Regions from separate parts of the Streptomyces sp. NPDC030995 genome, predicted to be linked through region 3. Evidence: riboswitches for the same ligand, from Rfam matches in the RefSeq annotation. Region 3 holds a riboswitch; each other region holds the start of a gene.
The links. A riboswitch is a leader RNA that binds a small molecule or an ion and turns the genes downstream of it on or off. The one in region 3 is predicted to bind cobalamin.

Region 1 (7,300 bases), on a different contig from region 3:
CGCCTTCGATGATGGGCCCGAAGTGGATGTGCTGCCAGTGGTCGGTGAAGACGGTGGTGATGAGGTCGAGGAGCGTGGCCTCATCGGTGGGCAGGGTCCAGACGTTCTGGGTACCGCCGCCCGGAGTTTCGACGACTGCGGGTTCGGTGGTGGTCATGGGTTGGTCTCCTGGTGGTTGAGGACGCAGTCGCCGCAGGTGCCCGCGCCGGGCACGCGGTAGTAGAGGCAGCAGCTTCGGCGGCGGAAGGCGATGGTTCCGTCGGGCCTGGTGCCGCACGCGCCGGCGTCGGCCATCGGCGGGCGGCGGAGTAGCTCGCGGACGACCGGGAGGACAGCTACCGCCTGGTGTGAGGCGTGCGGGGCGTGCGGGGCGTGCGGGAGGCGGGCGAGCAGCACGCGGTGGGCTCCGATGAGCGCCGAGGCGGCGTTTCCGCGCAAGGTGTGCGGGGACACGCCGGACACGCGCCGCACGGCGTCGGCCCAGGGCGCCAGGTTCTGGGTGGCGACCGTGTGGTGCAGGGCAGTGACCGGGTCCTGGGGCAGTTCTCGTACGTCGGGCAGCCACAGGTCGATCGGGCCGGAGGACGCCAGACGCCACCACAGCAGGTCGGGCCCCAAGTCGGGGACACGGCCGGTGAGCGCCGTGCAGGCGAGGGCGACCGACCAGAGCCGGGAGGCGGTGCCCAGGTGCAGGGTGGAGGCGGCCACCCGCGGCTGATCGGTGCCGAGCCGCCCGGCCACGGTGCGTACGCAGAGCTGCAGCGCGCCGGGGTCCGCGTACAGGTCGGACATCGGCCGGAATCCACCGGCATCAGGCCGGGACCCGGTGGTCACGGCGAAGTACGGTCCGATGGCGGAGACGCGCGCCAGTACCTCAGGAGTTATCAGGCTCACCATGCGCGCACCGTCCGGGCCAGCTCGTGGAAACTGCCGGTACGCACCACGCGGCCGTTCGGCCCCCGCAGCATCAGCCTGCCCTCCTTGTCGGCGCTCACCTGCCCCTTCTCACCCCGTCCGCTCTGTATGACATCCAGCCCCTCGCGGGCCAGGGCGCGTTCGAGCAGCGGGAACAGGGCGGGCGGCGCGTCCACGGCCACGGTCGCGCGCGTGGTCCGGCTCAGCCCGAAGGTGCCCGAGACCGGGTCGAAGGCCAGGTGTTCGGCGTCGAAGGCGCCGGCGACGGCGCCGCTGCGGATCAGATCCTCAGGAGCCCCGGCGTGCACACGGGAGTCGCGGTCGACCAGCCAGACGGCGTCGGCGACCCGCAGGGCCAGCTCCAGATCGTGGGTGCTGACCACCACAGTCAGGCCCTTGTCCCGGGCGAGGTCACGGAGCAGCACCGTCAGGGCCACGCGCGAGGGCACATCGAGGAACGCGGTCGGCTCGTCGAGCAGGACGACCTCGGGCTCCTGGGCGAGTGCCCGGGCGGTCAGGACCCGCTGGCGTTCGCCGTCTGACAGTTCGGCGGCCGGCCGGTCGGCGAGATGCCCCGCGCCGACCGCCTCCAGCGACCACTGCACGGCCGCGTGGTCGACTGGTGTGAGACGGCCGGTGAATCCGGTGTGGGGGTGGCGGCCCAGCCCGACCAGTTCCCGCGCCGACAGCAGTCCGGGGTCGACGCGGTCGGTCAGGACGACGGCGAGGCGGCGTGCGAGGACCGCCGGCGACTCGTGCGCGAGGCTGACGCCGCCCACGCGTACCTGGCCGGAGAGCGGGGGAAGGAGCCCGCACAAGGTGCGCAACAGGGTGGACTTGCCCGCCCCGTTGGGGCCGAGCAGTGCGGTGAGTTCACCGGCCCGGGCTTCGAGGTCGAGCCCCGTCAGCACGGCCCGCTCACCGCCCCGCCCACTGCCCCGCCCTCTCAGAGACCGGGTGCGGTATCCGACGGCGAGTCCTTCGGTGGCCAGGCCACGCGTAGGGCTTTCGTCGGTCGTCCCGTGAGCGGTCCGCGGGGGAGAGGCGGCCGCGGCTTCCACCGTATCCGGCAGACCTGTTGTGCCTGTCACGAGGTCACTCCTTGTATGCCGCGGCGGCTGCGGATCAGAAACGCGATGACCACCGGGGCGCCGAACAGCGAGGTGATCGCGTTCAGCGGCAGCACCGAGTCCATCCCGGGCGGCTGGCTCAGCAGCGCGCACGCCAGGGCGAGGAACGCGCCCGCGAGCATCGACGCCGGAATCAGCGCGCGGTGGTCGGACGTCCCGAGGGCCACCCGCGTCAGATGCGGGACGGCGAGCCCGAGGAAGGCGACCGGGCCGCAGAAGGCCGTCGCCGCGCCCGCCAGCAGCGAGGTGCCGAGCAGCGCGAGATCGCGGCTGCGCCGTACGTTCAGCCCCATGGTGCGGGCGTAGTCCTCGCCGAGCAGCAGCGCGTTGAGGCGCTTGGCGGTGAGCAGGGCAGCCAGCAGACCCCCGCCGATCACGGGCAGCATCACTTTGAGGTCGGGCCAGGTCGTGGCGCTGAAACTGCCCAGACCCCACATGACGAACTGCTGGGAGCGTTCGGGCTGGGCGTACACCAGCATCACGCTGACCGCCGCCGTGGCTGCCGAGCCGATCATGACGCCGATGACGAGCAGGGTGACGGCCGACCGCACCCACCGTGAGAGCAGCAGTACGAGGGCCAGTACGCAACCGGCGCCGAGGGACGCGGCCAGCACCACGCCCAGGCGTCCCAGCCCGGCCAGGTTCCCGGTGAAGCTGCCGGCCACCCCGCCGGTACCGACCACGACCGCGGCGACGCCCATGCTGGCGCCCGAACTCACCCCGAGGGAGAACGGGTCGGCCAGCGCGTTGCGGAACAGCGTCTGCATCTGTACTCCGGCGACGGCGAGGGCGGCTCCGACGGCAGTGGCGGTCAGCGCGCGCGGCAACCGCACCTCCTCGACGATCACGGCCCACCTCGGGTCGGCACTGGTACCGCCGAACAGGACGCGTACCACCTCCGCGAGGGGCACCTGGTGCGAGCCGGTCGCGATGGTGAGCACGAACAGCGCGGCTGCGCCGGCCGCGAGCGCGCCGACGACTGCGAGGCGCCTGCGCCGCCCGGGCCGCGGCGCGTCCGGAGTCCCGTCCGGGGCACGGGCCGACGTGGCGGCCGCGGTGACGATCGTCCGGGTCGTCACGCCTTGGAGACCTTGGTGTAGAAGGTGAAGTCGTGGCCCTGAGCCTGGTCGGGGTGGAGCAGGGCGAAGAGGTCGGCGAGGACCAGGTCCGGGCGCAGCACGCCGCGCTCGAAGTAGTCGTTGCCGCCGCCGGGGCCTTGCGCCTTGGTGTTCGTCCAGACCTCACCGGCGGTGACGGCCTTCAGCTCGCCGTACCGGCTGTCGGCCTTCACCGCGTCGGCGGTGGTCTTCCACTGCTGGCCGACCAGCCATACGGGTGCCTCGCCGCCCTTGGCGTACACGGCCTCGAAGTTCAGCTGGAGGTTGCCGGTGCCGGGTTCGTCCGCCCACGGGTAGGTGCCGCCGGCATCCTTGATCAGCTTGCCGGCGTAACCACCGCCGGGAGCCATGTTCCAGGTGCCCTGGTACATGGTGCCGGGCAGCACCTGGACGGGCCTGCCCGCCTTGACCGTCTCGGCGGCCTTGGTGGCGACCTTCTGGTAGTCGCCCTCGATGGTGTCGAAGACCTCGCCCGCGCGCTTCTCCGCGCCGGTGAGCGCGGCCATCGCCTTGACCCACTCGGCGCGGCCGAGCGGGCTCGATTCCAGCCACTCGGCGTTGGCGACGACGGCGATGCCGGCCTGGCGCAGCTTGGGGTACTGGGGATCGTCGGTGCCCTGGGTCATCAGCACGTCCGGCTTGGCGCCGATGACCGTCTCGGCGTTGAGGGTGCGGTCCTTGGCGTACTCGATGACCTTGCCCGCCTTCACCCGCTCGGTCACCTCGGCCGAGCTGATGTTGGAGGCGTTCGCCACGCCGGTCAGCACGTCCAGGGTGCCGGTCTCGGTCAGCAGGGGCAGGTGCGTGGTCGAGGCCGAGTACAGGCTCTTGACGGGGGTGGTGATCTGCGGGGCACCCGCCAGGTCGCCGGTCGGCTTCGGCTTGGGGGCACCGCACTTGACCAGCACGTACGACTCGGGCTTGCCCTTGGGGTACGGCTCGTTCACGGTGAGGACCTGGTAGCTCTTCTCGTACCGGAGCGTGAAGTTCTTGGCGTGCTTCACCGCCGACTTGACCGGGAAGTAGTCCTTGCCCGGGTCGAAATCGGTGATGCAGCCGTCACCCGCCGCGGCCTTTGAGTCGGCGGGCCGGTCCGCGCCGCCGTCACCGCACGCGGTGAGTGCGAGCGCGAGGGCGAGAAACGCCGCCGCGGCGGCCGGACGGCGGCTGGGCATGGCTGATCGTACGGACAAGGTGACTCCTGGTGACATGCGTAGAGAAACGCGCACCGGCAACCGGCGCACGTGATGCGGCTGTACGGGAGGGGAACTCCGTGGCGGGAGAAGGCTCTTCAGAGTCCGAGGGAGCGGGCCCGGGAATCAGGCCGGTCCGGCCGGCTCCCATGGGCAACCGGCAGCGCAAAGCTCACACAAGTACGCAGGCACACGAGTGCCACCGCCTCTCCTGGGGAAATCCGCCCCGTACATCGAGGTGCGACGGCGTGAGTCTCCTGACTCGGGATCAACGCTTCTCCGGCCTTCCCACCCCTTGACGGGCGGTGGCCATGGCGGAGTCGCTCCCCCTACACAGTGGCGGTACCGTGCCGGAATCTCACCGGCTTCCTCGTTCCGCCGTCGCTTGACGGACCGAAGCATCCCAGAAGCCGATACGGCGACGCCAGCCCCACAGCTGTGCGACGAACCACAACAGGGCCCACTCTGACGAGAGTCGACTTCGAGGGCGTCGTATCCCTGGGCCTGTGGCAGTGTGTCCGCCCGACTGTCGGGTGTTGGCCGCGGAGTGCGACGTCAGCTCGGTGCACGGTCGCCTGGATGTGAGCCTGTGTGGTGGTACCGAGACGAGAGCCCGATGCCATGACGCATACGGCATCCAGTGTCGCTGATTTCGGCCGCCGCAACCCCTCCACGCTCCTGCCTCTACCCTTGAGGCCGCCGGCTGATCGATGGCGAACAGCGATGGAAGCGATGGAACGGAGCGTGCGGTGAAGGCGGGGGAAGGGAAGGGCGGAGAGCTGATAGGCAAGGTGCTCGGGGGGCGTTACCGGGTGACCTCCATGGTCGGGCGCGGCGGTATGGGAGTGGTCGCCCGGGCGGTGGACGAACTGCTGAACCGAGAGGTCGCCGTCAAGGTCCTGCGTGCCTTCAACGACGCCTCCGCGTCCGAACTTGCCGATCTGCGGACCCGGATGCAGCGGGAGGCGCAGGCCGCCGCCCGTATTAGGCATGGCGGCGTGGTCACCGTGCACGACGTGACCGAGGAGCAGGGTCTGCCGGTCATCGTCATGGAATTCGTCGACGGGCCCTCGCTCGACGACGTGTTGACGGAGCGTGGCCCGCTGGAGCCGCACGAGGCCGCGGCGATCGGCGCCAAGCTGATGGACGCGCTCGACGCCGCGCACCGGGTCGGCGTACTGCATCGGGACGTCAAGCCCGCCAACGTGCTGATGGAGCACGGCGGGAGGGTCGTACTCACCGATTTCGGCATCGCCACCATGGAAGCCTCCGACGACGACGCCATGGCCAAGCTGACCCGCAGCGGTGACATCATCGGCTCTCTCGACTACCTGCCGCCGGAGCGCGCGCAAGGCAGGGAGCCCGGGCCCGCGTCGGACATCTGGTCGCTCGGCATGACGCTCTACGCGGCCGTGGAGGGCACTTCGCCGTTCCGCCGCACTTCCGCGTGGTCCACGTTGTCGGCCATCGTCACCGATCCACTGCCGGAGCCCCGCCGGGCTGGACCACTCGCGCCGGTGCTCCAGGCGCTGATGGCGAAGGAACCGGAGGACCGGCCCACCGCAGACCAGGCGCGCGGCATGCTGGAGCGCGTCGCCTCGGGCCGGACGGTGTCCGAGGGCCCGACTCCCGCCGCCACGGTGGTTCCCGGGGCTGCGGCTGCCGTCGCACCGCCTCCCGGGTTCGGCCCCCCGATGTTCCCGCAGCCTCAGCCTCAGCCTCAGCCTGCCGGCCACCCGCAGCCCAACCTGCCGCCGACGCTTCCACAGCCCGGTGCGCCGGTCGCGGGCCCCGCTGGAGTCCCCACTGTCGAAGCGAGCCGCGCCGCAGCCCGTCGCGCACGGAGCGGCAGCCGCACCCTCATCGCATCGGTGGCCGCCGCCGTACTCCTCGCCGCAGGCGGCGGAATCACCTACGCGCTGACCGGCCAAGAGGGCGGCACGACCGCGGACGGTGCGCGGGCGACGCCGCCCGACGTCAGCTCCCCGGCGGGCAGCGGCCCGTCGTCCTCCGTTGCTCCGGGCGCCTCTTCGCAGCCGTCTCCCTCGGCGAACAAGACAGGTCCCACGACGACGCCCGGCAACAACGGTGCCAAGCCGGCCGTGAGCCCGTCCGCCTCTCCGGTGACCAAGCCCAGTTCCACGGTGAAGGAGCCCACCCCGGTGTCGACGGCCTGCACCGGCTGGAGTCACGAGAACCGCAGCAACGGCTACGGCTACCTGCTCGACAACTCCCACCTCTACACCGGGCCGTACGCGGAGTGCGGCTACGTGTCCGTGGTCAAGACCGGCGTGAAGGTCTATTACCACTGCTACATCACCAACGCCCATGGCAACAAGTGGATCTACGCCCGTGCCGAGGGCACGAACACCGAAGGCTGGATGTCCAGCACCCACCTCACCCGGGAGAGCGGCACACTGGCCCGCTGCTAGTGCCGTGGCCGGAAAGGTTTGCCGGGTCACGGCCCCCGGCACGGCACCTCGCCGCGTTGTCGGACCGCGCTGGTACGTCCAGTACGAGCCGCGACCCTCCGCCTTGCGATGTACCGCACCGGACGCCGTGCCCCGGCAAACCTTTCCGGCCACGGCACTAGTGGAAGCGGTCCTCGCGGATAACGCTCTGCCGCCTCTGCCGCAGGCGTGACACTTGCTGCAGATGTTCGGCAAGACGGGGTTGGCGGCTGTCCGAGTGCGGGAGGCAGTCAGTTGCAGGGCGTGACGTACGACCTGCGCGCGACACCCGGAAATCGGCCTGAGTGGCGGCGTGGCAGCTCCAGCAAGGTGGTCAGCGGGTGCAGGACGACAAGTTCGTGGGGATCTGATTCGGGACCGGACTTCGGAGTGCGCAAGACGGATGTCACCGGATCCGGCCGGCTGCCCGCCACGCCCCCTGACGGGCAGCCGGCCAGGTGATCGGCTCCTAAAGCGCGACGTACGACTAGGCC
Region 2 (7,300 bases), on a different contig from region 3:
CTGCGCGAGGCGGCAGATCGACGCCGGGCACGGCCCGTACTTCTACCTCCCCAAGCTGGAGAACAGCTACGAGGCCCGCCTGTGGAACGACGTGTTCCTCCTCGCCCAGGAGCTGCTCGGCATCCCGCGCGGCACCGTCCGCGCCACCGTCCTCATCGAGACGATCACCGCCGCGTTCGAGATGGAGGAGATCCTCCACGAACTGCGCGAGCACAGCGCGGGGTTGAACGCCGGCCGCTGGGACTACCTCTTCAGCCTGATCAAGACCTTCGGCCACCGCACGGACTTCCATCTTCCGGACCGGGCCAAGGTCACGATGACCGCACCGTTCATGCGCGCCTACACCGAACTCCTCGTCCGCACCTGCCACAAGCGCGGCGCCCACGCCATCGGCGGCATGGCCGCCCACGTCCCCAGCCGGGACACCGGGGCCAACGCCGCCGCCCTCGCCGAGATCCGCCTCGACAAGGAACGCGAGGCCGAGGACGGCTTCGACGGCTCCTGGGTCGCCCACCCCGGGCTGGTTCCCGTCTGCCGCGAGGTCTTCGACGGCGTCCTGGGCGAGCGGCCCCACCAGCTGGAGCGCACGCGCGAGGACGTCCACGTGGAACCGGCCGACCTGCTGTCCGTCCGGCGGATCGCCGCACCCCCGACCGCGGAGGGCCTGCGCGTCAACGTCGCCGTCGCACTGCGCTACTTCGACGCCTGGCTGCGCGGCAGCGGCGCCGTCGCCCTGTACGGGCTGATGGAGGACGCCGCGACCGCCGAGATCGCCCGCGTCCAGATCTGGCAGTGGCTCCGCCACGGCAGTGTGGACCGGGCCACCGTCACCCGCCTGCTGGACGCCGAGTGCGCGGCGTTGGCCGAGGAGGACCCGGGCGCCCTGGCCGCGGAGGCCCGCGAGGTGTTCGAACGTACCGCCCTGGCCACGCACTTGCCCGCCTTCTTCACCCCGGACGCCTACTCCCGGCACCTCGTCCGCCGCACCGTCGCCGCCGCGCAGGTGCGGTCATGAGCGGCCCCCTGCAGCCCGGCCCCCTGCTGCCCGGCGCCATCCGGCGGGTGGGCGTCGTCGGCGGAGGCCAGATGGGCGCGGGCATCGCCGAGGTCTGTGCCCGGGCCGGCCTGGACACGGTCGTCGCCGAGGCCGACGCGACCGCCGCCCGTGCGGCCCGTGAGCGCGTCGCGACGTCACTGGAGCGCGCGGTGCAGCGCGGCAAGCTCGACCGGCTCTCGGCCGAGGACGCACTGGCCCGGCTGCTGTTCACCGGCGACCTGGACTACCTCGCCGACCGGCAGCTCGTCATCGAAGCGGTGACCGAGAACCCCGAGGCCAAGACCGAGGTCTTCACCGCACTCGACAAGATCGTCGAGGACCCGGGGGCGATCCTAGCCACGAACACCTCCGCCATCCCCGTCATGCGTCTGGGCATGGCAACCCGCCGCGCCGACAGGGTCATCGGCCTCCACTTCTTCAACCCCGTTCCCGTCCTCCCCCTGGTGGAGGTGGTGACCTCCCTGCACACCTCGGCGGACACCGCCACCGCCGTCGAGACCTTCGTCCACGACACCCTGGGCAAGACCGCGATCCGCTCCCAGGACCGGTCCGGCTTCGTCGTCAACGCCCTCCTGATCCCCTACCTCCTCTCGGCCGTCCGGATGGCCGAATCCGGCTTCGCCACCGCGGCCGACATCGACGCGGGCATGGAGCTGGGCTGCGCCCATCCCATGGGCCCGCTCAAGCTGGCCGACCTCATCGGGCTCGACACCGTCGCCGCCATCGCGCAATCCCTCTACGACGAGTTCAAGGAACCGCTGTACGCCCCGCCACCGCTGCTCCGGCGGATGGTCCAGGCGGGGCTGCTCGGCCGGAAGGCCGGCCGCGGGTTCCACACGTACGGCCGGGGCTGAGGGGCTCCGGCGAGCCGCAGGGCATGAGGGGCCCGTAGCGGTGTGAGCGAGGCGCGCAGTGGCCTGGTGAGCCACTCCGCGCCTTGCTGCCTTGGGCGTTCACCGTCCGCGTGTCCCAGATCACCGTCCGGGATGTGAGCCGTGCTACCCGTCCGGCGCGACGCGGGCCTAGGGTGGCCGGTGCAGCTGGTTCGCCCCGTCCGCCAGGCGGGATGCGTCGTAAGAGGGAACCCGGTGGGAATCCGGGACTGCCCCGCAGCGGTGAGCGGGAACGACCGCCGTCATGAGCACTGGGACCGGAACCGGTCCTGGGAAGCGACGGCCAGTAGGTGCCCGCCGGGAAACCGGCAGGCGTGCCCGCGAGTCCGAAGACCTGCCCGTTGCCCGTACGCGACCGATCGCGCACGGATCCCGGTGACCTCGTGGGCGGGTCCGGGGGAGTACATGCGAGGCGGACATCCGCGCGTTCCTGTCGGGGCGCGTTCACGGTCCGCCCGCTTGGTCACCCCTTCGCGCCTCCGGCCGGTCACCGGCCATGGAGACACGCTCGCGAAGGAGAGTCCCGTGACCAGCAATTCCGCACCCGCACCTGCTCCCGCACCCGCTGCCACACCCGAACCCGCGGCCGCACGCGCCACCGTCCACGGCTACCCCCGGCAAGGCGGGAACCGGGAACTGAAGAAGGCCGTCGAGGGCTTCTGGAAGGGCCGCGTCACCGCCGACGCCCTCCGGGAGACCGCGGCGGACCTGCGCCGCTCGAACTGGAGTCAGCTCGCCGACGCCGGCATCCACGAGGTGCCCAGCGGCGACTTCTCGTACTACGACCACGTCCTCGACACCAGCGTCATGCTCGGCGCCGTCCCGGAGCGCCACCGCGCCGCGGTGGACGCCGATCCGCTCGACGGCTACTTCGCCATGGCGCGCGGCACCCAGGACGTGGCCCCGCTGGAGATGACCAAGTGGTTCGACACCAACTACCACTACCTCGTCCCCGAGCTCGGCCCCGACACCCGGTTCACGGCGCATCCCGCCAAGCAGGTCGCCGAGCTGCGCGAAGCGCTCGCCCTGGGGCACACCGCCCGCCCCGTGCTGGTCGGACCGGTCACCTACCTGCTCCTCGCCAAGCCCGCACCCGGTGTCGCCGCGGACTTCGTGCCGCTCACCCTGCTCGACCGGCTGCTGCCCGTCTACGCCGAGGTACTGGCCGAGCTCCGCGCCGCCGGAGCCGACTGGGTCCAGCTCGACGAGCCCGCCCTCGTCCAGGACCGCACCCCGGCCGAACTGAACGCCGCCGCCCGCGCCTACCGCGAACTGGGCGCCCTCACCGACCGGCCCAAGCTCCTGATCGCGTCCTACTTCGACCGGCTCGGCGAGGCCCTGCCCGTCCTGGCCAAGGCCCCGGTCGACGGACTCGCCCTCGACTTCACCGACCGCGCCGCCGCCAACCTCGCCGACCTCGCCGCCATCGGGGGCCTGCCCGGCAAGCGCCTGGTCGCCGGCGTCGTGAACGGCCGCAACATCTGGATCAACGACCACGAGAAGTCCCTGGCCACCCTGGCCACCCTCCTCGGCCTCGCGGACCGGGTCGACGTCGCCGCCTCCTGCTCGCTCCTGCACGTCCCGCTGGACGCCGCCGCCGAGCGCGACATCGACCCGCAGGTCCGCCGCTGGCTCGCCTTCGCCCGTCAGAAGACCGCCGAGATCACCACCCTCGCCCGCGGCCTGTCCCAGGGCACCGACACCATCGCCGCCGAACTCGCCGCCAACCGCGCGGACCTCGCCTCCCGCGCCAACTCCGCCCTCACGCACGACCCGGCGGTCCGGGCCAGGACCGCGGCGATCACCGACGCCGACGGCCGCCGCTCGCAGCACTACACCGAGCGGTCCGCCGCCCAGCGCGCCCACCTCGGTCTTCCGGTGCTCCCCACCACGACCATCGGCTCCTTCCCGCAGACCACGGACCTTCGGACCGCCCGCGCCGACCTGCGCGCGGGACGCATCGCCACGGCCGCCTACGAGGAGCGCATCGAGGCGGAGATCCGCGAGGTCCTCGCCTTCCAGGAGAAGACCGGCATCGACGTCCTCGTGCACGGCGAGCCCGAACGCAACGACATGGTCCAGTACTTCGCCGAGCAGCTCACCGGATACCTGGCCACCCAGCACGGCTGGGTCCAGTCCTACGGCACCCGCTACGTACGCCCGCCGGTCCTGGCCGGGGACATCTCGCGGCCCGATCCGATGACGGTGCGCTGGACGACGTACGCCCAGTCGCAGACGCCCAAGCCGGTCAAGGGCATGCTCACCGGCCCCGTCACCATGCTCGCCTGGTCCTTCGTCCGCGATGACCAGCCGCTCGCCGACACCGCCCGCCAGGTCGCCCTGGCGCTCCGGGACGAGGTGACCGACCTGGAGGCGGCCGGCACCTCCGTCATCCAGGTCGACGAGCCCGCCCTGCGCGAAACGCTGCCGCTCCGTGCCGCGGACCACGCCGACTACCTGGCCTGGGCCACCGAATCCTTCCGCCTCACCACCAGCGGCGTGCGCCCGGACACCCAGATCCACACCCACATGTGCTACGCCGAGTTCGGCGACATCGTCGAAGCCATCGAGAACCTCGACGCCGACGTCATCAGCCTGGAGGCGGCCCGCTCGCACATGCAGGTCGCCGACGAGCTCGCCGGCGCCGGCTACCCGCGCGAGGTCGGCCCCGGCGTCTGGGACATCCACTCTCCGCGCGTCCCCTCGGCCGGGGAAGCGGCGGCCCTGCTCCGCAAGGGACTTGAGGCGATCCCCGCCGAGCGGCTCTGGGTCAACCCCGACTGCGGCCTGAAGACCCGCGGCTGGGCCGAGACGAGGGCCTCCCTGGAGCACCTCGTCGCAGCGGCCCGCCAGGTGCGCTCGGAAGTCTCGCAGGGCGCCTGACGCCCGTTCGGGCCGGAACGACTCCGTACCCCCCGTTCCGGCCCGAACGGATCACGCGCCGGAACGCCCGGTCATGGGCCGACGGGGAGCAGGATCCCGCCCGTGAGGTGGAGGAGTTCGCCCGCGGTGGTCGGGAAGACGGTGCGGGGAGTTCCCGCGGCCGCCCAGAGCCGGGGGTAGTCGGTCAGGGCCTCGTCGACCACCGTGGGCAGCGGCCGGGGGTGGCCGGCGGGAGCCACGCCCCCGATCGCCTGACCGGTGGCCCCGCGTACCTGTTCCGGGGTGGCGCGCCGGAGCTTGCCGCGTCCCCACCGGGCGGCAAGCGCCGTGGCGTCCACCTTGTGCCGGCCGCTGGTCAGGACCAGGACGGGCTCGTCGTCGGAGATGAACACGAGGCTGTTGGCGATCGCGCCCACATCGCATCCCAGGGCCGCGGCGGCCTCGGCGGCCGTGCGCGTCGACTCCGTGAGCTCGCGCACCTCGCCCGTGATGCCGGCCGCGGCGAGGGCGCGGGCCACCTCCATGCTGCGAACGGGCAGGGACGTGCCTTCCTGGGGCGTCATGTGACTCCTTCGTGCAAAGTGGCACCTGCATGCGTTCCATAGACGGAACGTTCTGTTTGTGGAACGATAGATCCACTCGGGGCGTGGGAGCAACCGACCCCCGGCGAGGAGAAGGAACACCATGGATCTGGCCGCCCGCGTCGGCTTGCGTGTGCGGGAGTTGCGCGAAGCGCAGGGGGTGTCGCTGTCGGAACTGGCTCGCAGATCCAGCATCGGCAAGGGGACGCTCTCCGAACTCGAGGGCGGTCGGCGCAACCCCACACTGGAAACGCTCTACGCCCTGACGACGGCGCTCAAGGTGCCCCTGAGCGCCGCGCTGCTCGATCTCGCGTCTCCCGCCACGATCTCCGGTGACGCTGTCGACGCCGTCCTCATCGAGCGGTTCGAGGCCGGCGACTCGGTCTCGGAGACCTACCGGGTGCGCATCCGCGCCGGCACGAGCCAGGAGTCCGCCGCTCACACCGCCGGCACGATCGAGCACCTCATCGTCCTCGCCGGGACCGCACGCGCCGGCGCGCTCTCCGCGCCCGCCCTGATCGGCCCCGGCATGCACGGAAGTTGGCCCGCCGACGTCCCGCACCTGTACCAGGCACCCTCCGGAGACGTCGAGGCGCTCCTGATCGTGCGCTACCCACAGTGACATTCAAACCGGCTCCGGCGAACCGATCTCGGATCGTGGGATGCGGGTTGCCCCAGGCGAGAAGCGCTGGCAACAATCGGCCCGGTGAGTGAGATGGATCAGAAGTTACGCAGAGCAACGTCGGCCACCGCTGTCCTGGCGGGTCTGATCGCGGTGCTGGTGGGAGTCACCAGTTCCGCCGCGATCGTCTTCACCGCCGCCCGAGCGGCAGGTGCGGGGCCGCGGGAGCTCACCTCGTGGATGCTGGCCCTCGGGGTCGGCATGGGGGTCACCTGCATAGGCCTGTCCCTGCGGTACAAGGCCCCTGTCGTCACCGCCTGGTCCACTCCCGGGGCCGCGCTGCTGGTGTCCGGACTCGACGGGGTGACGATGGCTCAGGCCGTCGGCGCCTTCCTCGTCTCCGCCGCGCTGATCGTGCTCAGCGGGCTGACGGGCTGGTTCGAGCGCGTGATGGGACGGATCCCCGTGCCGCTCGCGGCGGGTCTGCTCGCCGGGGTGCTCGTACAGTTCGGCACCGGACTCTTCGCCAGCATGGACGGCCATTTCGCCGTCGTGTTCTCCATCTTCGCGGTCTATCTCCTGGGCCGGCGGCTGATGCCCCGCTACGCGATCATCGCGGCGCTCGCCGCGGGCGTCGCGGTCGCGGCCGCACAGGGATCGCTACAGCCGGGCAGGATCAGCTTCGCCTTCGCCGAACCGGTCTTCACCGCCCCCGCGTTCTCCTGGCAGGTGATCATCAGCGTCGCGCTGCCGCTGTTCGTCGTGACGATGGCCTCGCAGAACCTGCCGGGCGTCGCGGTCCTGCGCGGCGACGGCTACGACCGGGTGCCGGTGTCGCCGCTGATCACCTGGACGGGCTCCACCAATCTGCTGCTCGCGCCGTTCGGATGCTTCGGACTGAACCTCGCGGCCATCACGGCGGCCATCTGCACGGGCCGTGAAGCACACGAGGACCCGGACCGCCGCTATCTGGCCGGTGTCTGGGCGGGAGTGTTCTACCTGGCCGTGGGCATCTTCGGCGGAACGGTGGGCTCGCTGCTCACCGCGCTGCCCACCGCCCTCATCCTCGGCATCGCCGGGCTCGGACTGCTGGGCACCATCGGGAACTCGCTGACCTCCGCACTCTCGGACGAGAGTTCGCGGGAGGCCGCGGTCGTCACGTTCCTGGCGACCGCGTCCGGGGTGACGCTGCTCGGCGTGGGTTCCGCGTTCTGGGGACTGCTGGCCGGGGCGCTGACCGTCGCGGTGACGCGCGGACGCCGCA
Region 3 (7,300 bases):
CCCGGACTAGAAGTCCTCGTCCAGGTCGACCGTGCCCTCGACCGCGACCTGGTAGGCCGACGGACGGCGCTCGAAGAAGTTCGTCAGCTCCTGGACGCCCTGCAGCTCCATGAAGGAGAACGGGTTCTGCGAGCCGTACACCGGCGGGAAGCCGAGACGGACCAGGCGCTGGTCCGCGACGCACTCCAGGTACTCGCGCATCGACTCGGTGTTCATGCCCGGCAGGCCGTCACCGCACAGGTCGCGGCCGAACTGCAGCTCGGCCTCCACGGCCTCCTTCAGCATGTCGGTGACCTGCTGCTGGAGGGCGTCGTCGAAGAGCTCCGGCTCCTCCTTGCGGACCGTGTCCACGACCTCGAAGGCGAAGTTCATGTGCATGGTCTCGTCGCGGAACACCCAGTTGGTGCCCGTCGCCAGGCCGTGCAGCAGGCCGCGCGAGCGGAACCAGTACACGTACGCGAAGGCGCCGTAGAAGAACAGGCCCTCGATGCACGCCGCGAAGCAGATCAGGTTCAGCAGGAAGCGGCGGCGGTCGGCCTGCGTCTCCAGCCGGTCGATCTTCTCGACGGAGTCCATCCAGCGGAAGCAGAACTGCGCCTTCTCGCGGATGGAGGGGATCTCCTCGACCGCGTCGAAAGCGGCCGCGCGGTCGTCCGGGTCGGGCAGGTAGGTGTCGAGCAGCGTCAGATAGAACTGGACGTGCACGGCCTCCTCGAACAGCTGGCGCGACAGGTACAGGCGCGCCTCCGGGGAGTTGATGTGCTTGTAGAGCGTCAGCACCAGGTTGTTCGAGACGATCGAGTCGCCCGTCGCGAAGAACGCGACCAGACGGCCGATCATGTGCTGCTCGGCCGGCGTCAGCTTCGCGAGGTCGGCGACGTCCGAGTGGAGGTCGACCTCTTCCACCGTCCACGTGTTCTTGATCGCGTCCCGGTAGCGCTCGTAGAAGTCCGGGTAGCGCATGGGGCGGAGCGTGAGCTCGAAGCCCGGGTCCAGGAGGTTCTTCTTCTCGTTGGAGCTCATTACTGGCAGGCCTCGCAAGACTCGGGGTTCTCAAGGGAGCAGGCCAGCGCGTCGGCGTCGACGGCCTGCGGGAGCGGCGTGGCGGCCGCCGGGACGGCCGAGCCGGACGCGGCGCGGGCGATCTTCGTCGCGGGGCGCGAGCGCAGGTAGTACGTGGTCTTCAGGCCCTGCTTCCAGGCGTACGCGTACATCGAGCTGAGCTTGCCGATGGTGGGCGTCTCCAGGAACAGGTTCAGCGACTGCGACTGGTCGAGGAACGGCGTACGGGCCGCCGCCATGTCGATCAGACCGCGCTGCGGGATCTCCCACGCCGTGCGGTACAGCTCGCGCACCTCGGCCGGGATCCAGCCGAAGCCCTGGACCGAGCCGCTGGAGTCTCGCAGCGCCTCACGGGTCTGGGCGTCCCACACGCCGAGCCGCTTCAGCTCCTCCACCAGGTAGCCGTTGACCTGGAGGAACTCGCCGCTGAGCGTCTCGCGCTTGAAGAGGTTGGAGACCTGCGGCTCGATGCACTCGTACACACCGGCGATCGAGGCGATCGTGGCCGTCGGGGCGATGGCGAGGAGCAGGGAGTTGCGCATGCCGCTCTCGGCGACGCGGGCGCGCAGCGCGTCCCAGCGCTCCGGCCAGTTCAGCTCCACGTCGTAGTGGTCCGGGTGCAGGACGCCGCGCGCGGTGCGGGTCTGCTCCCAGGCCGGCAGCGGGCCGCTGCGCTCGGCGAGGTCGCAGGAGGCCTCGTACGCGGCCAGCATGATGCGCTCGGAGAGCTTGGTGGACAGGGCCTTCGCCTCGGGGGAGTCGAAGGGCAGCTTCAGCTTGAAGAAGACGTCCTGGAGGCCCATGGCGCCCAGGCCGACCGGGCGCCAGCGGGCGTTGGAGCGGCCCGCCTGCTCGGTCGGGTAGAAGTTGATGTCCACCACGCGGTCGAGGAAGGTGACGGCGGTGCGGACGGTCTCGTCGATCCGCTCCCAGTCGATCTCGCCGTCCACGACGAACGCGCCCAGGTTGACCGAGCCGAGGTTGCAGACGGCCGTCTCGCCGTCGTTGGTGACCTCGATGATCTCGGTGCACAGGTTCGAGGAGTGCACGACCGTGCCCGGCTCGGCGGTCTGGTTCGCCGTGCGGTTGGAGGCGTCCTTGAAGGTCATCCAGCCCTGGCCGGTCTGCGCGAGGGTGCGCATCATCCGGCCGTACAGGTCACGGGCGGGCATGGTCTTGCGGGCCAGGCCGTCCGCCTCGGCCTTGCGGTAGGCGGCGTCGAACGCGTCGCCCCACAGGTCGACCAGCTCGGGCACGTCGGCCGGGGAGAACAGCGACCAGTCGGCGTCGGCGTTCACGCGGCGCATGAACTCGTCCGGGACCCAGTGGGCGAGGTTCAGGTTGTGCGTACGGCGCTGGTCCTCACCGGTGTTGTCGCGGAGCTCCAGGAACTCCTCGATGTCCGCGTGCCAGGTCTCCAGGTAGACGGCGGCGGCGCCCTTGCGGCGGCCGCCCTGGTTCACGGCGGCGACGGAGGCGTCGAGGGTCTTCAGGAACGGCACGATGCCGTTGGAGTGGCCGTTGGTGCCGCGGATCAGCGAACCGCGGGCGCGGATGCGGGAGTACGAGAGGCCGATGCCGCCGGCGTGCTTCGACAGGCGCGCGACCTGGTGGTAGCGGTCGTAGATCGAGTCCAGCTCGTCCAGCGGGGAGTCCAGCAGGTAGCAGGAGGACATCTGCGGGTGCCGGGTGCCGGAGTTGAAGAGCGTGGGGGAGGACGGCAGGTAGTCGAGGCGGCTCATCAGCCGGTACAGCGAGGCCACTTCCTCGACGGCAGGGACCGACTCGTCCGCGGCGAGGCCACAGGCCACGCGCAGCATGAAGAACTGCGGGGTCTCGATGACCTGGCGGGTGATCGGGTGGCGCAGCAGGTAGCGGCTGTGCAGGGTGCGCAGACCGAAGAAGCCGAAACGGTCGTCGGCGCCCTCGGCGAGGGTGTGCTCGACCAGCGCGTCCAGGCGGGCCGCGTGGGTCGTCACGAACTGCGCGGTGCGGTCGGCGATGAGCCCCTCGCGGTGGCCGACCGCGACGGAGGCGGAGAAGGAGGTGGAGCCCTGGCCGGCGGCCTCGTCGCGGACGGCCAGCGTCAGCAGCCGGGCGGCGAGCTTGGAGTACGCCGGGTCCTCGGAGATCAGGCCGGCGGCGGCCTCGGTGGCCAGGCCGCGCAGTTCGGCGTCGTCCGCGGCGGCGCTGCGGCCGCGCAGTGCGGCGGCGGCGACCCGGCCGGGGTCGGTGTCGGGGAGGTCCGCCGTCAGTTCGGTGAGGGTACGCAGCAGCGTGGCCCCCGGGCCCTCGGTGTTGTCGCCAGAAGTGGACTCGGCGCGCGGTGCGGAAGGCGCGATGGTCACGGCGGGAGCTCTCCCTCGCTCGGCCCGGTCATCGGCGGAGCGGGGCGCGAGCGGGCGCATGCGGGCGCGCGGGAACGCGACGTGCCGCATGGCGTCCACCGGCCCAACCGCGAGGCCCGGACGTGTCGGCACCCGGTTCGGTCGACCCGGGCGCGCTGTCGGCAGGTCCTCGGACTTGGTGTCCGGTAGGCGGACACTTCATACCGTTGCGGGACAGTTCCGGATTCACACCGGATTCCCCTGCGGCGACAGCAGCCATGAGCATACATGTGGGGGGCTGCCGTTGCGCGACCCCCCACATGTTGTGTCGGACTGCTACTGCTGTGGTACGCGCAGCTCCAACGCGTAGGCCAGCAGCGGCACTGAGGGGACGGGGGACCAGTCCCGCTCGGGGATCCGGACGAAGCCCAGCCGCTCGTAGATCCGGTGCGCGGCGGGACTCTGCGCCTGGGTGGAGAGCACCAGACGACTCACTCCTTCGATGGCCCGGGCCCGCTCGATGCAGGCCCGCACGAGGGCTTCGCCCGCGCCCCGGCCACGCCCGGCGCGGGCAACGGTCAGCATCCGGAATTCGGCCTCGTCCGGCCCGGCGATGTCGGCCATGCGGCTGCCGGGCGGCGCGAAGGTCACCCCGCCGAGCAGGGCGCCGCCCAGCGTGGCCACCAGTACCTCGGCGTCGGCCGCCCGGCCGGCGACATCGCGCAGCGCCCGCTCGTAGGAGTCGTCCGTGTTGTCGTCCAGGAGTCCGTCGTCGAGGTACGCCTGCGCGGTGATGTCGCCCAGTTCCTCGTAGTCGTCCGGGGTGGCTGTCCTGATCACGATGTCCATGCCGTCGAGTCTGCAACAGCTGACGCGAAGGGCCGCCGCATTTCCCGGGGGAGACGCGGCGGCCCTTGCGGCAGCGGTGTGGCTCAGCAGCAGCCGAAGCCCTCGCGGGGGTCGGCCTCGCGCGCGTCCGTGCGGGCGCGTTCGAACGCGCGCCGGGTCATGACCGGCGCGTCCGGGTCGTGGGAGCGGGCGTGGGCCGCGTAGCGGTCGTACGCCGCCTCCCCGGAGAACTCCCGTACGTAGAACCGGGCCCTGGCCAGCACGTCCCGTACGGTGCTCACGCCACGGGCTCCTTGAGCCGTCCGCCGCCCGAGTCGAGGCCCGCCGCGGCGAGCTCCGCCTTCTCCTCGGCGGTCGCGATCAGCCCGGCCGGGGCGATGATCTTCGACTCCGTCCACGGGACCTCGGCGAGGGTGACCGACTCGGGCTTGCGGACGGCCTTCAGGCAGGTGCGGGCGGCGTCCAGCAGCACGATGATGATCAGCAGGGCGAAGACCACGGACAGGACCCCGTCCACCGTGGCGTTGGTGACCACGGTGTGCATCTCGTCCATGTTCTTCGCGGGCTTGAGCACCTTTCCGGCGTCGATTCCGTCCTGGTAGGTGCTGCGCTGGGCGAAGAAGCCGATCTTCGGGTTGTCGGAGAAGATCTTCTGGTAGCTGGCGGTGAGCGTCACGGCCACGTCCCACGCCAGCGGAACGGCCGTCACCCACGCCCACTTGAGCCGGCCGGACTTCACCAGCAGGGTGGTGCAGACGGCCAGGGCGACGGCTGCGAGCAGCTGGTTCGCGATGCCGAAGAGCGGGAACAGCTGGTTGATGCCACCCAGCGGGTCCTTGATGCCGACCCACAGGAAGTAGCCCCAGGCGCCCACGACGAGCGCGCTCGCCAGCCAGACGCCCGGCTTCCAGCTGACGTCCTTGAACGGCTTGTGCAGGTTGCCGAGGGTGTCCTGGAGCATGAACCGGCCGACCCGGGTGCCCGCGTCGAGCGTGGTGAGGATGAACAGTGCCTCGAACATGATGGCGAAGTGGTACCAGAAGGCCTTCATGCCGGCCCCGCCGATCACCGACGAGAAGATCTCCGACATTCCGAGTGCGAAGGTCGGCGCACCGCCCGTACGGGACAGCAGGCTGGCCTCCTCCACGTCCTTCGCGGCCTGCGTCAGCGCCTCGGGGGAGATGGCGAAGCCGAAGTTCGTCACCGCCTGCGAGGCCGACTCGACGGTGGCGCCGACGACGCCGCCGGGGGAGTTGACCGCGAAGAACAGGCCCGGCTCGATGATGCAGGCCGCGATGATCGCCATGACGGCGACGAAGGACTCGGTCAGCATCGCGCCGTAGCCGATGACCCGGACCTGGGTCTCCTTCTGGATCATCTTCGGGGTGGTGCCGGAGGCGACCAGCGAGTGGAAGCCGGACAGGGCTCCGCAGGCGATGGTGATGAAGACGAAGGGGAACATCGAGCCGGCGAAGACCGGGCCGTCGCCCCGCGAGGCGAAGTCCGTGACCGCGGGCATCTTCAGCGTCGGCATCGCGATGACCACGCCCAGGGCGAGCAGCGCGATGGTGCCGATCTTCATGAAGGTGGAGAGGTAGTCGCGGGGCGCGAGCAGCATCCACACCGGCAGCACCGACGCGACGAAGCCGTACGCGACCATCCAGATGACCAGCGTCTCCTTCTCCAGGGTGAAGGTGTCGGCGAAGGAGGACTCCGCGACCCAGCCGCCCGCGATGATGGCGATCAGCAGCAGCACGACGCCGATGGAGGAGACCTCGGTGACCCGGCCCGGCCGCAGCACGCGCAGGTAGAAGCCCATGAAGAGGGCGATCGGGATGGTCATGCCGATGGAGAAGACACCCCAGGGGGAGTGCGCCAGGGCGTTGACGATGACCAGTGCCAGCACCGCCAGCAGAATGATCATGATGGCGAACACGGCGACCAGGGCGGCGGCTCCGCCGACGGGGCCGATCTCGTCGCGGGCCATCTGGCCGAGCGAGCGGCCGTTGCGCCGGGTGGAGAAGAACAGCGTGACCATGTCCTGCACGGCGCCCGCGAAGATCACGCCCGCGACGATCCAGATGGTGCCCGGCAGGTAGCCCATCTGCGAGGCGAGCACGGGGCCGACGAGCGGGCCGGCGCCGGCGACGGCGGCGAAGTGGTGGCCGAAGAGCACCCGCCGGTCGGTCGGGTGGAAGTCGACACCGTTGTCGAGGCGTTCGGCGGGAGTGGCCCGCGTCTTGTCCACCTTCAGTACGCGGTGCGCGATGAAGCGCGCGTAGAAGCGGTAGGCGATCGCGTACGAGCCCAGGGCGGCGGCGAGCAGCCAGGCGGCGGAGACCTCCTCGCCGCGCGAGAGCGCCAGTACGCCCCAGCCCAAGGCGCCGATGAGTCCGACGAGCACCCACGCGGCGACGGACTTCGGGGAAGGCGAGCCCGTCGTGGTGCCCGGACTCGCCGCGTCCCGTTCTGTCCCTGTTGCTTCCGGTTCAGGCATGACCCTCGTCCCCTCGTCGATCATCTGCGTAAGCGCAGGGAATCTACGGGGAATTGCCCGGTGAACGTAAGGCCCCGTCCGTATTCCGGTCTGTGAAGATTCCGGTGGGGCGGGGCCGTGCGTGCGTCGTGGCCGGGTGTCGGGCGGCCGGGTGTCGGGCGGCCGGGTGTCGGGCGGGCCCGGTGTCGGACGGCCCGGCGTCAGACGGCGGGGCGCTTGAGCCTGGCGACGAACTTGTACCGGTCGCCGCGGTACACCGACCGCACCCACTCCACCGGTTCCCCGTCGGCGTCCAGGGAGTGCCGGGAGAGCATCAGCATCGGCAGTCCGACGTCGGTGCCGAGCAGGCCGGCCTCGCGCGGGGTGGCCAGTGAGGTCTCGATCGTCTCCTCGGCCTCGGCCAGGTGGACGTCGTACACCTCGGCGAGGGCCGTGTAGAGGGAGGTGTACTTGGCGAGCGAACGGCGCAGCGCCGGGAAGCGCTTGGCCGAGAGGTGGGTGGTCTCGATGGCCATCGGCTCGCCGCTGGCCAGCCGCAGCCGCTCGATGCGCAGCACCCGGCCAC
Region 4 (7,300 bases), on a different contig from region 3:
CCCACCACCAGTTCCCGGCCGCGTCGCGGCCCGGCCCGACCTTGGTGGTGATCACGAGGTCGTCGGCGTACGGGGCCAGCGCCCGGTTGATCAGCTCGTTGGCGGAGCGCAGCGGGGAGAAGTAGAACGCGGCGGTGTCGATGTGGTTCACGCCGAGCTCGACGGCCCGGCGCAGTACGCCGGTCACCCGCTCGCGGTCGCTGGGGGAGCCGTCGGCGAGATGCGTGAGGCGCATCGCGCCGAAGCCGATCCGGTTGACGGTGAGGTCGCCGAGCCGCCAGGTGCCCGCGGCTGTCGCAGTGATCATGTGGGAGGTCATCCCGGCAATGTATCGGGGTCGTTGACCCAGCCCGCGGCGAGCACCAGCCGGGAGGTCCGGTGGACGGCCAGGAAGCCGAACGGCCGGTCGAAGCGGACCTCGACCCGGCGGGTCCGGTACTTCGGCCGCGCGAGCGCGCTTCCCGGCGCCGCCGCGAAGGCGGTGACGGCCGCGGCCTCGAAGCCCTCGGCGTGGAAGCGGGCGAACGCCGACTGCCCTGCCGAACCGATCGCCAGCGGCTCGCGACTGATGCCGGGGAAGTGTCCTCGGTCCAGGCCGGTGGCGGTCTCCAGCCCGAACAGCCGGGCGTGGTCCAGGAGATCGTGCTTCGCACGTACCTCGAAGGCGGCCGTCCAGATGTTCAGCCAGGGTTGGGCGGAGAAGGCGGCCACGGTGTCGACGGACAGTCCCGGACCGGGATTCCCCAGGGGGAGCAGGCTCCCGCCCGTGGTCGGGAGGGTCCGGGTGGCGGCGGCGATCGCGGTGGAGAGGGTCGCGCCGGCCGGTGCGTCGGGCTCGCCCAACGCGAGGTGGACGTCCACCCCGGTGTCCGCGACGACCTCCAGCAGGGTGACCGGGCCGGCCGCGCCGTGGGCCACCCGGACCCGGTCCAGCAGGGAGGTGCTGCGTACGAGCATGCGCACGTCCCGGCCGGCCCACGGGCCTTCCTCCGCCGCCCTGATGGGAAACTCGCGGAACGGCTTGATCCATTTCAGCCGCAGTGTCAGCGCGGAGGCCAGGACCAGCAGGGTCTCCGGCGAAACGGCCACCGGCATCTCCTCGATCAGGCCCCCCGTCCGCTCGGTGGCCCAGGCGTCCAGGGCCTTCGCGTCGTCCTCGGGGACCCCCGTCAGGGTCCCGCGCGTGCCCGCCGGGAGCTTCGCCGACCAGGCTTCCTCCAGCGGGAGTTCGGCCCTGGCCCACAGCCCGGTCGCCGCCTGGAGCCCCCGTACGCCGGCCAGCCCGACCAGCAGCTCCCGCGCGGCTCCGGCCGCGGCCTCGGCGGGTATGCCCAGCGCCTGCGCCAGTTCGGCGCGGGCCGGGCCGCCCGAGCCGTCCGCGAGCAGGGCGAGCAGCGGCCAGACCCCGGCCGCGGTGAAGACCGTGCCCGCTTCCTCGGTCGGGGCCTGTGCGGCCCAGCGCGTGGTGAGGCGGTTGACCGCCCGTACCGTCGAGTTCCTCATGCGGGGAGGGTAAGTGGTGGGACGCCGCCGGACCGGATGGATTTCCGCGGCCCGGCGGCGCCGGTCAGTGGCCGCGCAGACCGCGGTCGACGGCCGTCATCAGCTCCCCGTCGGCGGCGTCCGCGTCGAGCGACCAGAACATCGCGCCGCCCAGGCCGTGTTCGCGGATGTAGCGTGTCTTGGCGCGCAGCACCTGCGGGTCGTCGTAGGTCCACAGGGTGGTGCCGTCGAACAGCCAGGCGTGGCCACCGCGGCGGTCGCGGTGGACCTGGTAGGTCCCGGAGTCGGCCAGCTTCTTGAGCGCCTTGTAGTCCTCGTACCCGGCGGACCAGGTGGCCGGGGCCGGGCCCGTGGCGGGCTGCCCCATGCCGTCGCCGCCGCCGCTGACGCCGGTCCAGCCCTGCCCGTAGAACGGCATGCCCATCACCAGCTTGTGCGCGGGCGCGCCGCGCCGCCGCCAGGCGTCCACCGTGCCGTCGACGCTGAAGTCGCCCCGGGCGTGGAGCGCGGACTGCTGGGCGGTGGTCGACTCGCCGGAGACGTGGAAGTCGTAGCCCTGGAGGGTCACGAAGTCGAGGTCGCGCATGATCCGGCGGACGTCGAAGCCCGCGTCGATCTTGGTGGGTGCGGTCGGGACGAAGGCGGTCAGCTCGTACGGCGCCTTCCTCTTCTGGCTGCGCGCGTACGCGTCGAGCTGGGTGCGGAACTCCCGTACGAGCTCGGTGAAGTTGCGCTTGTCCTCCGGCCGGAACGTGGTGTCGGCGTCGCCCGCGGAGCCGGGCCACTCCCAGTCGAGGTCGATGCCGTCGAACAGGCCGGCGGCCGCGCCCGCGCCGCCGCGCGTGCCGTCCTGCGGCAGATTGCCCTTGATGTAGAGGTCGATGCAGGACTCGACGAAGGCCTTGCGGGAGGCGGGGGTCAGCGCGGCGTCCGAGAAGTGGGTGGACCAGCTCCAGCCCCCCAGCGAGATCAGCACCTTGAGGCCCGGGTGCCTGGCCTTGAGCTCGCGCAGTTGGTTGAAGTTTCCGGCGAGCGGCTGCTCCCAGGTGTCGGCGACCCCGTCGACGGAGTTCTCGGCGTCGAGCGGGCGCACGTAGTCGGCCCAGGCGTCGGCCTCGCCGGGCACGTTCCCGGTGAAGCACGTGCCCTGCGGGCTGACGTTGCCGAAGGCGTAGTTGATGTGGGTGAGCTTGCCGGCGGTGCCGTTCGCCTCGAGGTCTTGGACTTGGAAGTCCCGTCCGTAGACGCCCCACTGGGTGAAGTAGCCGACCTTCCGGTACGAGCGGTCGGGTCCGCCCGCCACCCGGTCGCCGTCCGCGCCGGAGGCGGGCGCGAAGGCGGTCAGCAGGGAGAGGGAACAGGCGGCGACGGCCAGCCTGCCGAGCATGCTGCGGCGCATGGGCTTCCTTTGCGGATGCGGATGCGGATGCGGATGCGGATGCGGGAGTGAGGCGTGAGCGCGTGCGCTGTGCATGCCGGAAACTATTGGTCTGGACCAGGGTGGTCAAGGGGGCGGGCGGAAGTCGGCTCCCCGGCTGATTCCCGCCCCCGGCCGACGCTTAGGGTGATGCGGATCAACTCATCGGTTGATCAGGAAATCGGGGGAGACCGATGAACAGCACGACCGAGGTGTTCCAGCCACTGCTGGCGGAGGATCCGCCGACCGTGGCCGGCTACCGCCTCGCGGCTCGGCTGGGCGCCGGTGGCATGGGCCGGGTCTACCTGTCGCACACCCGCGGTGGCCGCCCTGTGGCGATCAAGGTCGTACGGCCGGAACTGGCCGAGGACCCGGCGTTCCGGCGGCGGTTCCGCCGGGAGGTCGAAGCGGCCCGCCGGGTCAAGGGGGCGTACACCGCCGAGCTGATCGACGCCGAGGCGGACGGGACGCCGCCCTGGCTGGCCACCCTGTACGTGCCCGGGCCTTCACTGTCGCAGGCCGTCGCCCGGCGCGGACCGCTGCCGGTGCCGGCGGTGCTGTGGCTGATGGCGGGGGTGGCCGAGGCACTCCAGGCCGTCCACGGCGCGGGCATCGTGCACCGGGACCTGAAGCCGTCGAACGTGCTCCTGGCCGCGGACGGGCCCCGGGTCATCGACTTCGGGATCTCGCTGGCATCGGGCGTCACCGCGGCCACCGGGACGGGCAACGCCATCGGCACGCCGCAGTACATGGCGCCCGAGCAGGTGTCGTCGGGCGAGGTCACGGCAGCCAGCGACGTCTTCACGCTGGGCCAGACGGCGGCGTTCGCGGCGCTGGGCGAGGCGCTGTACGGAGACGGCCCTCAACTGAGCGTGATGTTCCGGATCGTGCACTCCGAGCCCGACCTGTCCCGCCTGCCGGAACAGCTGCGTCCGGTGATCGCCCGGTGCTTGGCCATCGATCCGAAGGAGCGGGCCACCCCGGCGGATATCGTGGCGTGGTGCAGGCAGCGGCTGGGGGCGGACGCCGACGCGGGCGGTGGTCCGGCCGTCTGGCGCGAGCTGATGGGACCGGAGGTGGAGATACCGGCTCCGGTTCCGGATCCCACCTCGCTGCGCACGACGCCGCTGCTCCGGCGCCGGCCTGCGCCGACGCAGGCCGCGCCGGAGGAACGGCGGGCGCGCAAGCGGCGCGCCGCGCTGATCACCGCCGCGGCGGTGGCGGCGTCGGCACTGCTGCTCTCGGGCCTGGCCTGGAGGTTCATGGACGACGCGGGCAGGCTGCTGCGCGACCGGGACGGGTCCCCGGCGGCCCAGAAGACCCCGTCGGCGTCGGGCTCGTCCGCGGGCTCGGCGTCGGGATCCGCCGCCTCGGCGACCGGCGGCGGGACGGCGGGAGCCTCCGGATCGGCGTCGAGCACGCCCAAGGAGTCGAAGCAGCCCACGGCCGTCCCGTACGCCGGGGTGCGCCTGGACGTGACGAACTCGGCCGACCTCAGGGAACCGGTTCAGCGCCAGGACCGCACCGGGGACATCCGCCTGAACTGCGAGAGGACCGGCTGCGATCTGGAGAGCGACGCAAGCGTGATCACCAAGCTGTTCGAAGATCAGAACGGCTCCCTCGACGTGTGCCGGGCCGCCCTCACGGACGTCGACACCCGATCCTTCGGGCTGGCCGGGGCGGCGAACGGCAGCGAGTTCTGTATCAAGCACCCGTCGGGGGACATCGCGCTGTTCGTGATCCAGAACAAGTCGCTCGTGGAGTTGAAGAACTGGACCAAGTGGGTGACCGCGGACATCACGGTCTGGCCCGCGTCCTGACACCGCAGGCCCGCGAAGATGCCCCGACGGGGCTTACGGCAGGCTCCACTGGCCCACGTCGTCGGCCAGGCCGCCGTTCAGGGCGAACTGGACCGCGGCCAGGCCGGCGTCCTTGGGGAGCCGGAAGCTGACGAAGCCCTCCGTCGTGCCACCGGGGTCGAGCGTGACGGTGTCGGGGAAGTTCGGCCCGGCGGTCGTCGGGAGGTTGAGCCCGGTGAACCGCTGCCCGGTGGTGTCCAGCAGATGCGCGGAGGGTGCGGGGGAGTCCTTGTAGACGGCGGTCCCGGTGTTCTCCAGGTGGAGCCGCACCGCGACGAGCCGGTCGGCGCCGCCGGGCTCGGGGGTGGAGGAGCTCGCGGGGGCGGCCGGGTCGACCACCTGCGTGAGCCTGACGTCGAGCCGCTGCCCGGGCTCGTTGCCGGCGAGGGAAACCGTCTCACCCGATCCGCCGGGGGCTGCGGCCAGCAATGCGGGGACGAGGAGCGCGACCGCCGCGAGGAAGCTCCGCGAGCGGCCCGGTGCTCGGCTTCGGGGCATGGCGGAACCTCCCGATCCACGGGCTGCCCTGCCCACGATCCTCCGTGCCCGCGGGTCCCGCCACCCGCGACCCGCGACCCTGCCGGGCATCGACCGCTCGACATGTCCGCTGTCTCGAGAGGCGGACACGAGCCAAAAACAGTGGATCTTCGGACCCGGCCGTGCCATGGTTGGTCCCAGCGAAGGGGTGTAGCTCAGCTGGTCAGAGCGCCGGTCTCCAAAACCGGATGTCGTAGGTTCAAATCCTGCTACCCCTGCCACAGGGAATGAACGAAGGCCCACATCAGCAGTTGATCCTGCTGACGTGGGCCTTCGGTGTTCCGACGGTGCATCAGACCCCTTCCGGAGCCGGTGACGCGCGCTCTGGCAGACTGGGTCGCGTTACCCCAGGCGGTGCAGGACAGGAAACCGGTGCGATTCCGGTGCGGTCCCGCCACTGTGACCGGGCATCCCTCGCGGGAGACCGGGAGTCAGACACTGACGCACCGCCTCTGCTCGTCCTTCACGTCGACCAGGGGACGCGGATCCCCCGGAGAGGCTTCGCCATGTCGCGTACCCGCGCCGTTTTGCGCGCATTCCTGCCTGTCGCACTTCTGATACCCCTGGCCGCGTGCAGTGGTTCACCAGGCGCGCGGGAGCACGGGGAGGCCACGGAGTCCGCCGCCGCGCCCGGGTTCCCGTACACCCTCACCAACTGTGGTGTGAGCAGCACCTATCAGGCCCCGCCCCAGCGCGCCGTCAGCATGAACCAGCACTCCACCGAGCTGCTGCTCGCCCTCGGGCTGGGCGACCGGATCGTCGGATCCGCCTATCTCGACGACGCCGTGCTGCCGCTCTACCGGCCCGCCTACGACAAGATCAAGGTGCTGGCCAAGGAGTACCCCTCCAAGGAGATCCTGCTCGGCGCCGACCCCGACTTCGTGTACGGGGGGTACGCCAGCGCCTTCGACAAGGCGCAGGGCCGCGACCGCGAGGGGCTCGCCAAGGCGGGCATCAACTCCCGGCTCAACGTGGAGTACTGCTCCGAGGGGCGGGTCGGCTTCGACCAGCTCAAGACCGAGATCACCGAGGTCGCGCGGACCTTCGGCGTGCCCGAGCGCGGCGCGAAGCTCGTCGAGGACGAGCAGCGCCGCATCGACGCCGTGACCGCCCGGGTCAAGGACAAACCCCGGCCGTCCGTCTTCGTCTATGACTCCGGCGAGGCCTCCGCCTCCACCTCGGGAGGCAATGGCATCGGCAACGAGATCGTCTCCCTCTCCGGCGGGACGAACGTCTTCGCCGACCTCAAGGACACCTTCGGTGACGTGTCGTGGGAGAAGGTCATCGAGCGGGCGCCCGAGGTCGTCCTCATCTACGACTACGGCGGCACCACCGTCGAAGCCAAGAAGCAGCGACTGTTGAACGACCCGGCACTCGCCGGGGTTCCCGCCGTCAAGAACCGGCGGTTCGTCGTCCTGCCGCTCTCCTCCGCCGTCCTGGGCGTGCGCGTCGCCGACGCCATCGAGTCCCTGGGCCGCCAGCTCCACCCCGACGCCGCGTGAGGCTCCGTACCGCCGCGGTCCTCCTCGTACTCGTCGGCGCGCTCGCCGCGTCCGCCGTCGCGGGTCTGGCGCTGGGGCCCGTACGGATCGCCCCGGGCCGGGTGTCCGACATCGTCCTCGGCGGTCTGTCGGGCGAGCGGCGCACCGGAGCCTTCGCCTCCATCGTGTGGGACGTCCGGATGCCGCGCGTGCTCCTCGGGGCCGTCGTGGGCGCCGGGCTCGCGGTGGCGGGCGCCGTGCTGCAGGCGCTCGTACGCAATCAGCTCGCGGACCCCTTCCTGCTCGGCGCCTCCTCCGGGGCCTCGGCGGGAGCCGTGGTGGTGATCGTGTTCGGCGCGGGGGCCGTCGGGTTCGCCGGCGGGGTGGGTGTGCCGCTCGCCGCCTTCGCGGGCTCGATGGGCGCGCTCGTCGCCGTCTACGCGATGGCCCGGCGCGGCGGAACCATGACCACCGGCCGGCTGATCCTGGCCGGGGTCGCCGTC

Region 1: another riboswitch for cobalamin. It lies ahead of ACZ45T_RS17795 (ABC transporter substrate-binding protein); the one in region 3 lies ahead of ACZ45T_RS03090 (ribonucleoside-diphosphate reductase subunit alpha).
Region 2: another riboswitch for cobalamin. It lies ahead of metE (5-methyltetrahydropteroyltriglutamate--homocysteine S-methyltransferase); the one in region 3 lies ahead of ACZ45T_RS03090 (ribonucleoside-diphosphate reductase subunit alpha).
Region 4: another riboswitch for cobalamin. It lies ahead of ACZ45T_RS12010 (ABC transporter substrate-binding protein); the one in region 3 lies ahead of ACZ45T_RS03090 (ribonucleoside-diphosphate reductase subunit alpha).

The regions. Positions count from the first base shown of each region.
Region 1 covers NZ_JBVIFS010000010.1:152,006-159,305, forward strand. The annotation lists gene ACZ45T_RS17775 (DUF7676 family protein) at 1-157, opposite strand, end outside; gene ACZ45T_RS17780 ((2Fe-2S)-binding protein) at 154-897, opposite strand; gene ACZ45T_RS17785 (ABC transporter ATP-binding protein) at 891-2,006, opposite strand; gene ACZ45T_RS17790 (FecCD family ABC transporter permease) at 2,003-3,124, opposite strand; gene ACZ45T_RS17795 (ABC transporter substrate-binding protein) at 3,121-4,356, opposite strand; cobalamin riboswitch at 4,585-4,769, opposite strand; gene ACZ45T_RS17800 (serine/threonine-protein kinase) at 5,106-6,788, shown strand.
Region 2 covers NZ_JBVIFS010000020.1:103,164-110,463, forward strand. The annotation lists gene aceB (malate synthase A) at 1-1,015, shown strand, start outside; gene ACZ45T_RS26720 (3-hydroxybutyryl-CoA dehydrogenase) at 1,012-1,911, shown strand; cobalamin riboswitch at 2,082-2,306, shown strand; gene metE (5-methyltetrahydropteroyltriglutamate--homocysteine S-methyltransferase) at 2,476-4,833, shown strand; gene ACZ45T_RS26730 (YbaK/EbsC family protein) at 4,905-5,396, opposite strand; gene ACZ45T_RS26735 (helix-turn-helix domain-containing protein) at 5,518-6,036, shown strand; gene ACZ45T_RS26740 (benzoate/H(+) symporter BenE family transporter) at 6,130-7,300, shown strand, end outside.
Region 3 covers NZ_JBVIFS010000001.1:614,856-622,155, forward strand. The annotation lists gene ACZ45T_RS03085 (ribonucleotide-diphosphate reductase subunit beta) at 7-1,023, opposite strand; gene ACZ45T_RS03090 (ribonucleoside-diphosphate reductase subunit alpha) at 1,023-3,410, opposite strand; cobalamin riboswitch at 3,554-3,685, opposite strand; gene ACZ45T_RS03095 (GNAT family N-acetyltransferase) at 3,726-4,238, opposite strand; gene ACZ45T_RS03100 (CstA-like transporter-associated (seleno)protein) at 4,322-4,519, opposite strand; gene ACZ45T_RS03105 (carbon starvation CstA family protein) at 4,516-6,735, opposite strand; gene ACZ45T_RS03110 (GntR family transcriptional regulator) at 6,936-7,300, opposite strand, start outside.
Region 4 covers NZ_JBVIFS010000006.1:20,013-27,312, reverse strand. The annotation lists gene ACZ45T_RS12040 (aldo/keto reductase) at 1-319, opposite strand, end outside; gene ACZ45T_RS12035 (serpin family protein) at 316-1,503, opposite strand; gene ACZ45T_RS12030 (glycoside hydrolase family 18 protein) at 1,568-2,902, opposite strand; gene ACZ45T_RS12025 (serine/threonine-protein kinase) at 3,115-4,740, shown strand; gene ACZ45T_RS12020 (DUF4352 domain-containing protein) at 4,774-5,277, opposite strand; tRNA gene ACZ45T_RS12015 (tRNA-Trp) at 5,461-5,537, shown strand; cobalamin riboswitch at 5,638-5,777, shown strand; gene ACZ45T_RS12010 (ABC transporter substrate-binding protein) at 5,823-6,818, shown strand; gene ACZ45T_RS12005 (FecCD family ABC transporter permease) at 6,815-7,300, shown strand, end outside.